Pontimicrobium sp. SW4: one gene and its partner. The protein of the gene in region 1 interacts with the protein of each later gene in a pairwise test. Links are inferred from orthologs where the notes say so. Each region holds a gene or a part of one and is shown in the gene's direction. Other genes may lie near its edges.

The links. The genes of interacting proteins can lie anywhere in the genome.
Region 2: the proteins of pepE (region 1) and pepT interact in binary tests that used the Escherichia coli proteins (3 or more experiments, as listed by UniProt). The link is inferred for Pontimicrobium sp. SW4 from one-to-one orthologs.

What each region holds. Positions count from the first base shown.
Region 1 is NZ_CP157199.1:529,466-537,025, reverse strand. The notes cover bases 2,231-5,073. They hold pepE (dipeptidase PepE), read left to right. Parts: upstream 2,231-3,219; coding sequence 3,220-3,927; downstream 3,928-5,073. Other genes in these bases: ABGB03_RS02490 (M48 family metalloprotease), read left to right, coding at 4,668-5,073; ABGB03_RS02495 (GNAT family N-acetyltransferase), read right to left, coding at 4,094-4,519; ABGB03_RS02510 (carboxypeptidase-like regulatory domain-containing protein), read right to left, coding at 2,319-3,119; ABGB03_RS02515 (hypothetical protein), read right to left, coding at 2,231-2,332. Also shown: ABGB03_RS02525 (M1 family metallopeptidase), read right to left, coding at 1-785; ABGB03_RS02520 (DUF6702 family protein), read right to left, coding at 939-1,442; more of ABGB03_RS02515, read right to left, coding at 1,535-2,230; more of ABGB03_RS02490, read left to right, coding at 5,074-5,441; gpmI (2,3-bisphosphoglycerate-independent phosphoglycerate mutase), read left to right, coding at 5,524-7,041; ABGB03_RS02480 (hydrolase), read left to right, coding at 7,060-7,470; ABGB03_RS02475 (acetyl-CoA hydrolase/transferase C-terminal domain-containing protein), read right to left, coding at 7,471-7,560. UniProt on the Escherichia coli protein: Hydrolyzes dipeptides containing N-terminal aspartate residues. May play a role in allowing the cell to use peptide aspartate to spare carbon otherwise required for the synthesis of the aspartate family of amino acids.
Region 2 is NZ_CP157199.1:839,732-845,064, reverse strand. Bases 1-2,975 are described here. They hold pepT (peptidase T), read left to right. Parts: upstream 1-854; coding sequence 855-2,096; downstream 2,097-2,975. Other genes in these bases: ABGB03_RS03950 (YdeI/OmpD-associated family protein), read left to right, coding at 2,193-2,789; ABGB03_RS03960 (quinone-dependent dihydroorotate dehydrogenase), read right to left, coding at 1-743. In the rest of the region: ABGB03_RS03940 (DUF1573 domain-containing protein), read right to left, coding at 3,122-3,658; transcription antitermination factor NusB, read right to left, coding at 3,751-4,695; ABGB03_RS03930 (Glu/Leu/Phe/Val dehydrogenase), read right to left, coding at 4,804-5,333. UniProt on the Escherichia coli protein: Cleaves the N-terminal amino acid of tripeptides.

The sequences.
Region 1 (7,560 bases):
TCAGCAGGAACAGTAATATTTACTTCAAAATTCCCGAATGGTAATGCAAATTCATCACGTCCAAAAAACTGAGAATTTTGCCAACCTTCAACATCATTATATACAGCCATTCTAGGATAGAATTGTGCCATTACATAAATTCTGTTATCTGTTTCAGGAAAATACTCATATCCCGAACGTCCACCGTCCTTTGTATGATCATTAATATTGTACCACCATTTTATTTGGAAAGAAAATTTATCTCCAGTATTCATTGCTTTTGGCAATTCTACACGCATCATAGTACCATTTATCATATGTGGCAATGGCTTACCATTAACATCACTAACCTGTTCTATATTAAAACCTCCATCAAAAGATTCTTCCATATAGTTTTTAGAAAAATTAGCAGCTGGCTGAAGTTTTTGAGTGCCACCACTTTCAATTAAAGGTGTTTTTGAATCTTTAGCCCTCATGTTTTGGTCTAATTGTACCCATAAAAACTTTAATTGATCTGGCGAATTATTTGTGTAAGTAATCGTTTCGAAACCTGATAATTTAGCGTTATCATCATCCAATTTAATATTCATTTTATAATCAGCTTGTTGCTGATAATACGCAGGACCTGGAGCTCCAGATCCTGTTCTGAACATATTAGGAGTCGCAAATTCATCATACAATTGTCTAAATTTGTTGATGTTCACGTGACCTGGTTTACGCTCAGGTTTTTCTTGTTCTTGCTCTTGCGCAAAAGCTCCTACAGATACGAATAAAGCAGAAAGTAGGAAACATTTAAGTTTTTTCATTAGTAAATATTTAATTATTTTAAAAAGATTAGAAATTATAAACCCTTAGTCTAGTTGTAGAAAACATGTACTTGATATGGCATTATAAATTACTATAGTTGGTTACAAATTCTAATTGCTGAAATTAACAAATTTTAAGTAATTTTTAACCTTTTAATTAAAGTTTAACACTCCTTTATCATTTTGCTGTATGAGTATAAAACTCTTATTTTTAGAATTGATTTTTGTCTTGACCAAATTTTGTTGTTCATCGAAAACATCAAAGAGAACTTGGTTAACAATTTCGAAATTGCTTATAGCAGAAACGTCTGTTATTTCTAAATAGCAAAATAGAATATCATCATCATATTCTTTCCCTATAAATTCAAATTGTTGCAACTTGTTGTTTATTGTTATTTGTAGCTTACTACTTAAATATTTTTTAATATGAATATCAATTTGAGTCTCATCTTTACCTATATCTAACGTAATGTTTTCGTCATACCTTTCACGTAACATTTTTTCAAAATCGTCAATAAAAATTCTTGTTACTATTTGTACAGATTGTTGATCTTTCACATATTCAACTTCAGTTACACTTACATAATACTTATGCGTTACTGTAAATGACATTAAAGGTATTATTATTAAAAAAACCAATAATCTATTTATTTTCATAGCTATTTTCTTTTGAGTGTAGTTAACAAATGTACTTATTTTGTTTTATCATTTGTTAGTATTTGCAGTTCAAAAAGTGTTCCAAAAAGGAATTACTCGTCTTTTGTTTTTAAATTGGCTTTATAGCTAACTATTTTTTCTGCCAAAAATTCAAAAACTTCAATATCGCTTTTGTCTTTACAACGTTTTTCAAAATTTTCATCATCTGAACAGAAATAGAAAAAGTCTGCTCGCAAAGATTCGTCTAAAGGATAAGTCACAAAAAAATCTTTTGATAAATTCGCTTTTATTTTTTCTAAAAGAACATCACTATACTCTTTTCTTACACGCTCTTTAAGTTTTTTTGTTCTTCCAGTAATGCCGTTTAAAATTTTATTTAGGTTTAATCCAACACCTAAACCTATAGTTACATATTTTCCCGCATCAGCTTCGTGTAGCCTACGTTCACTTTGAGTTTTTGGTTTTCCAGTATAACCAGGTATTCCTAGATCATAAAAATTTAGTGGTCTTTCTGCATCCGAATTTTTTATATCAGAATCCAAACTTCCTGTAAGTATTTTGCCTACAAGAACTTCCCCCAGTTCATTAACCTTATCTTCTAAAAAAACCATCACTCTTTTTTTAGTAATAATTTCTGGTGATATAAAGACCGCTTTTAAATTATACTGTACTGATGAAAATACTAAAGTGTCTGATAATCTTACTTCAATAGTAAATGCTCCAAGTTTATTTGTAGTAGCAAATTTATTTGCTGATTTATTTATTACATGAATATTTTCCACATCAGAACCTCCTGCAACAACGCCTTCTATTTCAACTGTTTGCGAATATATTGAAAAAGAAATGAGACCAAATAAAACAACTAAAAAACTGACTTTAGTTTTTACCATATTTAACTTTTAAAAACTGTTTCTCTTGTTCTTTCATAAAGGTTATAAACTCAAGTTCTTTATTTGAATTAAGTAAAGAGTAGTCAAAACTATTCTCTTCAACATAGTAGACAAATTCTATTATATCTTTATCCTTAAGACTAAGCATATCAGCAAGATGTTCCTTAGAATAAATCTCTAGAATTCTTCTCTTTTTATAATTAGGAACTTCTTCTTTAGTTTTTTTTGATTTAAAAATTGGTATTAATAGCTTACCAAAAACATTTACAACATCAATTCCATTAACAAGTTTGTTTTCGTTCATGGCTATATTTTCAATTTCACTAAGGTGGTCGGCTGTAAATTCAAATTTATCAAGATTCCCCAAACCAAAATACAATGCATCTAAGTTAGGATTCATTAATTCAATATTACTAGTATCAAAAGCTAAATCACCTGTTAAATTATATGGCAAAATAAGGACTTGATCAAGTTTATTAATCTGTTCAATCAAAAACACACTAATCTGATTTGCATCAATCATTTGTTGAGTTATTACAACCGCAAAATCTTTAAATTGTAATGCTGAAAACTCAATACGATCATTTAAAGCTACTTCAATAGTAAACTTTCCTTCCTTATCCGTAACCGTTCCTTTTCCTGAAGAACTATTAAACACTGTTACGCCTTCTTTATCATTTCTATCAACATAAATAGTGCCTTTTACCTCAATACGATTGTCATTTTGAGAAAAAACAACTGTGCTTGTTAAGCATATTAGCAGTAAGACAATTAGGTTAGTTTTCATGTGTTAAAGGAAGTGATTACTTATCTTAATTAAATGTAAATAGCTTTTAAACTTTTGTTAAATAATGCATTTACATAAATTTACGACATTATTTAGCCAAATGAAAAAAATTCTTATAGCCAGCACTTCAACCGTACATGGAAGCGGTTTTTTAGATTATTTATTGTCAGATTTAAAAGAGCTTTTTAAAGACACTACCGAAATACTATTTATTCCGTATGCAAGACCAGGTGGTGTTTCTCATAAAGATTATACTAGAAAAGCTCAAGATGCTTTTGTCAAAATAAATAAAACCGTAAAAGGTATACATGAGTTTGCAAACCCTGAGGATGCTATAAATAATGCAAAAGGTATTTTTGTTGGTGGTGGTAATACATTTGTATTAGTTAATCAGCTATATAAAAATAGCTTAATAACACCGCTCCAAAAAGCAGTTATAAATGGCACACCTTACTTAGGAACTAGCGCAGGAAGCAATATTTGTGGCTTAACTATAAATACCACTAATGATATGCCTATTGTATATCCTCCAAGCTTCAAAGCATTAGGATTAGTGCCTTTTAATATAAATCCGCACTATTTAGATCCTGATCCATCAAGTACTCACATGGGAGAAACTAGAGAAACAAGGATTCAAGAGTTTCATCAATTCAATACACAACCTGTTATTGGTTTAAGAGAAGGTAGCTTTTTAAAAGTTACAAATGAAGATATTATTTTAAAAGGGAATTTATCGGCAAGAATATTTTTGCATGAAAAACTACCTTACGAAATAGCTACAAATTCTAGTCTTAATTTTTTGAAGTAAATAAATCTATAAAAAAAGCTTCACATAATTGTGAAGCTTTTTTGAGCGGGAGACCGGGTTCGAACCGGCGACATTCAGCTTGGAAGGCTGACGCTCTACCAACTGAGCTACTCCCGCAATATTGAGGTCAAATATATATAATCTATTTGTTTAGTTAAAGCAAAAATTACAATTTCTTCGTAAAATGATATCCTAAAATTTTAAACCCTAAATTGTAATAAAATTTATGAGAAGGATGATTAGTTACATAGGTATTTAGCTCTATTTCTTCACATCCTTTGTTTTTTACATACTTATAAATCCATTTAAAAAATAAATCTCCAAGACCTTTACCTCTATACTTTTCGTCAATAAAAAGATGATCTATCTCAACACTTTTACCCGAATAATGCCTTGTACAAAACCACATACCACATATGCCAATTAACTCATTACCATTATAAATTCCAGCGCACTCATAATTTTGTGTAAACATTTCCGAAAAACGTTTTTGTAAAACGTCATTTGTAAACTTTCTATTAGTAAATTTTTGCATCAATGGTAGTATAGCATGAATATTATTCGCCGATACCAATTTAAAATCGTAAGACATGATTTGATTTATTTAAAAGTCAATCAAATATAATTTTAAAAACGTGACATTTTTTAATTTATGTGTCAATTAATTATAGAGCATTAGACTAATTATTTAAATTTCTATAAACTTTTGTAAATTTAAAACACTAAAAAAAAACACTAACATGAGAGGAGGAAATCGTAAAGTAAGATTATTAATTGGAGCAGGAATAGTACTGTTTGCTGTCATCAAATATTGTTCAAGTGCTGAGACTAATCCTTATACTGGCGAAAAACAACATATTGCTTTAAATGAAGAACAAGAAATAGCCATGGGTTTACAAGCAGCTCCACAAATGGCACAACAACACGGAGGTTTATATCCAAACGAGAACTACCAAGCATTTGTAGACCAAGTTGGAAACCGTTTAGTAGATAATAGTATTGCTAAACAAACTGGTTATAAGTACGACTTCCATTTATTAGCCGACAAAAACACCATTAATGCTTTTGCCCTTCCTGGAGGTCAAATCTTTATTACTTATGCTCTTTTTTCTAAGCTTGAAAATGAAGACCAATTGGCTGGTGTTTTAGGTCATGAAATTGGTCATGTAGTTGGTAGGCATTCTGCAGAAAGAATGGCAAACCAAGGCTTAATGCAAGGTATTCTAAATGGTGTTGCAGTAGGCATAGATCCAAATACAGCGCAAGGTGCTGCTGCTATCGCACAAATGGTTAACATGAGTTATGGTAGAGATGATGAATTACAAAGCGATGATCTAGGTGTGAAATTTATGATGAAATCTAACTATAACCCTGAAGAAATGATAGGCGTTATGGAAATACTAAAAGCAGCCGCAGGACCAAATAGAACTCCAGAGCGTATGAGTACTCATCCTGACCCAGAAAATCGCGTAGAAAAAATTAAGGAAGCGATTGAAAAATACAAAAATCAATAGCACAAATGTTATAGCATTTTATTAATAAATCCTGCTAATTAGCAGGATTTTGTTTTTATCTTTGACTTGTAATTTTCGCGAAATGAACAAAAAAGTAATCTTGATGATTTTGGATGGTTGGGGAAAATCCCCAGATCCAAAAGTATCAGCCATTGAACATGCCGACACACCCTTTATAGATAATCTTTATACAAAATATCCAAGTGCAAGTTTACGTACTGACGGATTACATGTTGGTTTACCAGAAGGTCAAATGGGAAATAGCGAAGTAGGACATATGAATCTTGGCGCTGGACGTATTGTATATCAAGATTTAGTTAAAGTAAATCTAGCTGTAAAAAACAAAACACTACAAAACGAACCAACTCTAGTTGAAGCTTTTAATTATGCAAAAAAACATAATAAAAAAGTTCATTTTTTAGGACTTGTTAGTGATGGAGGTGTACATTCTCATATTAATCATTTATTTGGACTTATAGATGCTGCCAATGAATTTGGTTTAGAGAATACATTTGTTCATGCTTTTACTGATGGTCGTGATGTAGACCCAAAATCTGGTTATGGTTTTATTACTGAACTAGAAAAACATATTGAGAATACACCAACCAAACTTGCATCTGTCACTGGGCGTTATTATGCCATGGATAGAGACAAACGTTGGGAACGTATTAAACTGGCTTACGATGCTTTAGTTAACGGAAAAGGAGAACATTCAGAAAATATTCCTAAGTCAATTCGTAAAAGTTATGAAAACGATATTACTGATGAATTTCTAAGACCAATTATTAAAGTAGATAATAACAACGAGCCAATTTCTACTATTTCAGAAAAGGATGTTATTATTTTCTTTAATTTCAGAACTGATCGTGGCAGACAACTTACACAAGCTTTGACACAGGAAGATTTTCATGAGTATAATATGCATAAATTACAACTACATTATGTGACACTTACTAACTATGATGAAACTTTTAAAGGTATTTATGTGATTTTCAACAAAGATAATCTTAAAGACACCTTAGGAGAAGTATTAGAAAAGCATAACAAAACCCAGATTAGAATTGCTGAAACCGAAAAATACCCACATGTTACTTTTTTCTTTTCTGGAGGAAGAGAAGAGCCTTTTAAAGGTGAGCAACGAATTTTATGTAATTCGCCTAAAGTAGCAACCTACGATTTAAAACCAGAAATGAGCGCCTATGAACTAACGGATGTTTTAGTTCCAGAATTAAAAAAAGGGAAGACTGATTTTGTCTGCTTAAATTTTGCAAATGGAGACATGGTAGGTCATACAGGTGTTATGGAAGCTGCTATTAAAGCTTGTGAAGCTGTAGACACATGTGTTGAAAGAATTATTACAACAGCCTTAGAAAATAATTATACAACCATCCTTATTGCCGATCATGGGAATTGCGAAACAATGATTAATCCTGATGGCTCACCACATACAGCTCATACGACCAACCCTGTTCCAATTATTTTAATTGACAAAAACATAAAAACTATAAAAAATGGTATTTTAGGTGACATTGCTCCTACTATTTTAGAACTTATCGGCATCGAAAAACCTAAAGTAATGACACAAAATTCATTACTTTAGTGAAAATTTTTAGTGTTAATGAAACTATATAATCGCTTAACAATTGCTATAGATTTTGATGGAACCATCGTTGATGATGATTACCCAGGAATTGGTAAACCAAGAATTTTTGCATTCGAAACCTTAAAAAAATTGCAAGAAGATGGTCATCGATTAATTTTATGGACTTATAGAAGTAGTTTAAAATTAGAAGATGCCGTTAAGTTTTGTAAAGAAAACGGTATTGAGTTTTATGCAGTAAATAAAAGTTTCCCTGAAGAGCAATTCGATTATACCAAAAGCCGTAAAATCCATGCTGATGTTTTTATTGATGATCGTAATCTTGGAGGCATATTAGGTTGGGGCGAGATTTACCAAAAACTTACTAATAAATCCCCAGAATTTCCAAATTCTAAAAAGAGAAAAGGTTTTTTTGACTTTTTCAGATAATTAGTCTCTTATTAGATCAAAATATTGTTTATCAATTGATTCTCTATGGTCTGGGTGTGCAATATTCACTAGTGCTTTAACACGTTCTTT
Region 2 (5,333 bases), 310 kb from region 1 along the record:
GTATTTGAAGCTATCACACCATCTATTTTTGTTTCTGCGACCAAGTCTATAATTTCATCTAACTGAATATCATTTAAATCTGGAGCAATCTTTAATAAAATGGGCTTTTGTTTAGTGAAATTTTTATTTGCAGTTTGCACTTCTCCTATCAACTCCTCGAGGTAGTCTTTATCGGTTAGTTTAGCATGACTCCCAACATTAGGGCAACTTACATTAAGCACAAAATAGTCTACATAAGGATGGAGTGCATTAAAACATTCTAGGTAATCCTTAGTATAATCCTCAGGAAGTGTGTTGGTGTTTTTACCAATGTTTCCGCCTATAATAACTTTTCCTTTATTTTTCTTTAATTGAGTAATAGCAGCTTCAAGACCTTCATTATTAAATCCCATTCTATTAATAATGCCTTTATCTGCTTTTAGCCTAAACAACCTTTTTTTAGGGTTGCCTTCCTGCCCTTTAGGTGTAACAGTTCCAATTTCTATAAACCCAAAACCAAAATTAGCTAATTCATTATAGAGTATTGCATTTTTATCAAATCCCGCTGCTAAGCCTACAGGGTTTTTAAAGGTTAATCCAAATAGTTTTTGTTCAAGAGATACATCTTCAACTGTATAAAAAGCTTTGATAATTTTTGAGATAAAAGGAATTTTAGAACAGTTTTTAATGAATGAAAATGTAAAATGATGCACTTTTTCTGGATCGAAACAAAAAAGTAAAGGGCGAATCAGTAATTTATACATTATCTAGATTTTGACTGCAAAAATACATTAAATCTTAGCATAAAAAAAGAAACATTTTAAAGCTTGCCTCTTACAATATCGTTAGTTATTTTTGGATAAATCCAATACTAAATGCTAAATAAACAACACATTATAAACCGCTTTATAGGCTATGTGAAAATTGACACCGAAAGTGACCCAAAAAGTAGCACAACTCCTAGTACAAAAAAACAGTGGGATTTGGCCAATAAGTTATACGAGGAACTTATAGCAATTGGTATGACAGATGTGACCATAGATGAAAATGCATACATCATGGCTACTTTACCAAGTAATGTAAATCATGACGTACCAACTATTGGGTTTATTTCACATTTCGATACGTCACCAGATTTTACAGGAGCGAATGTAAACCCACAAATTATTGAAAACTATGATGGAGAAGACATTATTTTAAATGCAAATGAAAACATTATTTTATCTCCAGATTATTTTGAAGACTTATTACTCTACAAAGGACAAACACTTATCTCCACAGATGGAACTACCTTGCTAGGAGCCGATGATAAAGCTGGTATTTGTGAAATAGTAAGTGCTATGGAATACCTGATTCAACACCCAGAGATAAAACATGGCGACATTAAAGTTGGTTTTACACCAGATGAAGAAATTGGACGTGGTGCTCATAAATTTGATGTAAAAAAGTTTGGTGCAGATTGGGCTTATACTATGGATGGAAGTCAAGTAGGAGAACTAGAATACGAAAACTTTAATGCAGCTGAAGTAAAAGTAACTTTTAAAGGCAAAATTGTACATCCAGGATATGCTAAAGGCAAAATGATTAATTCTATACATTATGCAACGGAGTATATCAATGCCTTACCAAAGTTAGAGGTTCCTGAACATACTGAAGGTTATCAAGGTTTTTTTCATTTGCATGACATGCATGGAAACGTTGAAAAAACTGTTTTAGAATATATTATAAGAGACCACGACAAAGATAAATTTGAGGCACGTAAAGCATTAATGCAAAAAATTGCTAATGATTTTAACAACAAATACGAAAGCAAAATAGTAGTCATTGATATTAAAGATCAATACTATAATATGAAAGAAAAGGTAGAACCTGTTAAATATATTGTAGATATAGCCGAAGAAGCAATGCTACAATTAGGTATCACACCAATTATAAAAGCCATTAGAGGTGGTACAGATGGCTCACAATTAAGCTATATGGGCTTACCTTGTCCTAATATATTTGCTGGAGGACATAATTTTCATGGGCGTTATGAGTATGTTCCAGTAGAAAGTATATTAAAAGCAACTCAAGTAATTTGTAAAATTGCCGAACTTACACAAGAACGTTATAAGTAACTGCATAGCTTGACTTTCTCAAAAAAATAGTCGAAATTCGTTTAACATCTCATATAAACAATTGAAAAAGTTCATATCAAAGCATTAAACGAAATCATGAAAAAAGTACATTCCGTTGAAGAATACATTGAGACACACGAAAAATTTGGTGATGCCTTAACTTTACTTCGCAACCTAATAAATTCAACAGAGCTTAATGAAACTATAAAATGGAGCGCTCCTGTGTATGACCTAAATGGTAAAAATGTGGTTGGGTTAGGAGCTTTTAAAAACCATTTTGGTATTTGGTTTTTTAATGGTGTGTTTTTAAAAGACGAACAAAATTTATTAGTCAATGCACAAGAAAAAACCAAAGCCTTACGACAAATACGTTTTGAGTCTATAAATGGCATTAATAAAGATATTGTATTGGCTTATGTTAAAGAAGCTATAGAAAATCAAAAAGCTGGAAAACAAATAAAACCAGATAGAAGTAAAAAAGAAACAATTATTCCTCTAGAGTTACAAGCAGTGTTAGATAATAATAAGGAATTACACGTTTGTTTTAATGCATTATCGCCTTCTAAACAGCGTGAATATTGTGAACATATAGCAACTGCAAAACGAGAAGCAACAAAACTGAGTCGCATAGAAAAAATAACACCTATGATATTACAAGGTGTTGGTTTACATGATAAATATAAAAACTGCTAAATAAAAAAAGCAGCTCGTTGAGCTGCTTTTTATTTATTATTTTGCTGGTACATTGAGCTTCCTACTCATTTCCATGGAAATGGCCGAACGTTCAAATTTTATTTTCCCTGCCGAGGTTTCTATAATGCAAGAACCATCCTTATCGTTTAGTTCTATAACTTTACCGTGCATACCGCTTTTGGTAATGACTCTATCTCCTCGTTTAAGGTCTGCAGCAAACTTTTTTTTCTTGTTTAGCACGTTTCATCTGTGGTGCAATCATAAAGAAATACACAACAGCAAACATGAGTATAAAAGGTGCAAATTGCCCTAATCCATCCATTTAATATAAATTAATCGTGGTTATGTCCTTCGTGACCTGGTTGTGTACTAGATTTTACCTGAGTAGTAGCTACACTAGGTAATCCATTTGCAGCAGGTCCTCCTTTAATAAAAGCCTTAATTTTTACAGCTTCTGTACCACTTTCAGTATTAGCAGTTACAGTAACTGTTTTTGAAGTACTACTTCCTGGTGAACCTTTTCCATTAAACTGAACAGTGAACTTTGCAGAAGCCCCTGGTGCTAATGGCTCTTTACTCCAATCTTGAGGAACTGTACAACCACAAGTACTCTTAATATCAGTAATTACTAATGGTGCTTTACCTGTATTAGTATAATTAAATACCGTTTCTACTGGAGTTCCATTTTCAATTTCACCAAAATCGTGTTCTTTCTTATCGAAAGTTAATATTGGAAAATCTCCAACTACAGCATCTCTTTCAGCTGCTTGTGTTACGTTTTCTGCTTTAATTTTACTTGTTGCATCTTCCTTACAAGATGTAAATGCAACCATACACAAGGCACTTAAACTTAAAATTATTTTTTTCATAATTTTCATTTTTAATTGTCTATTCAAGATAAACATTTGGGTTATTTATTTGTTTTATAGGTTATTTCGGGCATAAATGTAATAAATTTTAATTAAATGAGTCCTCTACCTACTTTATTTAACGTTCCTTTATCACTATATTCCTTTACTAATTTATCCAAAATTCCATTTATAAACACACTACTTTTTGGTGTAGAATATTCCTTTGCAATCTCTAAATATTCATTAATTGTAACTTTAATTGGTATGGATGGAAATTTTTGAAACTCGCAAATAGCCATTTGTAGTAATACAAAATCAATATTTGCTATTCTGTCTTTATCCCAATTGGCTGTTCTCCCTTCAATCTCTTTGCTTAACGATGACAAGTTTAAAATAGTTTTATTTAATAAATCGTTTGCAAACTCTTTATCTTCATGGTCTTTAACCAGTTTTGGAAGGAAATGACTTTGAGAAATTTGCGGATTTGTCTTTCTAAGTAACTTAACTATTGTTGTATTAATTACTGGTAAATCATCTAACCAAGTAATATTTTTATCTTCCAAATAATTATATAGCTTCTCGTTTGGTGCAATAATTTCTTTAAAAACATCAATTATAAACGACTTATCTTCTTTAAAAGTTGATGTTTTTGTTGCCATATAGTCTTTATACAAATCACTTTTAGAAAGTGATTTGAAAATTACATCAACGTATTCGCTATCCAACTTCCAATTATCAACTTTTCTAGTTTCAAGCGTTTCTTTTAATAAAGTATTCTCTTTTAATAAAAGTAGTAATTCATTATTAATAAACTTTCTACTAGGGTTTTTCTCCTCTGCTGTAGCTAAATGTTTTTTTTGAGATTTAGTAAGGTGGTCTTCTGCTTTTGCTTGTATCTCAATTAATAAAGAAAGGATTAAAAGATATAAGTTGTACATATTTTCCATACTTTGGTTTAAAAACCTTTGGTTTATTTTTAAATCATCACTTTCATTACCTCGAAATGCATATATCACTTGCATTACTTTTATACGAACATGTCTTCTATTAAGCATATTAAAGAACTTTTTTAATTCTAAAGAATTATTTTGTTTTAAAATTAAGGAGGCAAAAGATAATTATCTTTTGCCTCGCAAAAATAGTATTATTTTAAAAAGAAGGTTCTATTTTGAAGTTTCTTTTTTTCTTGTAGCAATCCTTTCTCTTGCAATATCCAAAGCAGCCTGATTAGTAGTAATACTACTGTCTTTTGCTTTCTCTAATATTTGAAGTGTTGTATTATAAATATTTTCAGTTTTTCTAAGAATCTCTTTTTTGCCATAATTCTCTAATTCAGCATATACATTAATAATCCCTCCTGCATTTATTAAAAAATCTGGTGCATAAACAATACCTCTTTTCTGAAGAATAGCACCATGTTTATCCTCAACAGCTAATTGGTTATTTGCTGCTCCAGCAATTACTTGAGCTTTTAGCTTGTAAATAGTATCGTCATTTACAGTAGCTCCTAATGCGCAAGGCGCATAAATGTCCATAGCTTCACTATAAACATCATTACCAGTATAAATAGTAGCTCCATATTTTGAGCTTACTTCTTGTAAACGGTCTTCATTAATATCGGCAATAACGACTTTAGCTCCTTCATTTGTTAAATGTTCTACTAAAGATTCACCAACATGACCAATTCCTTGTA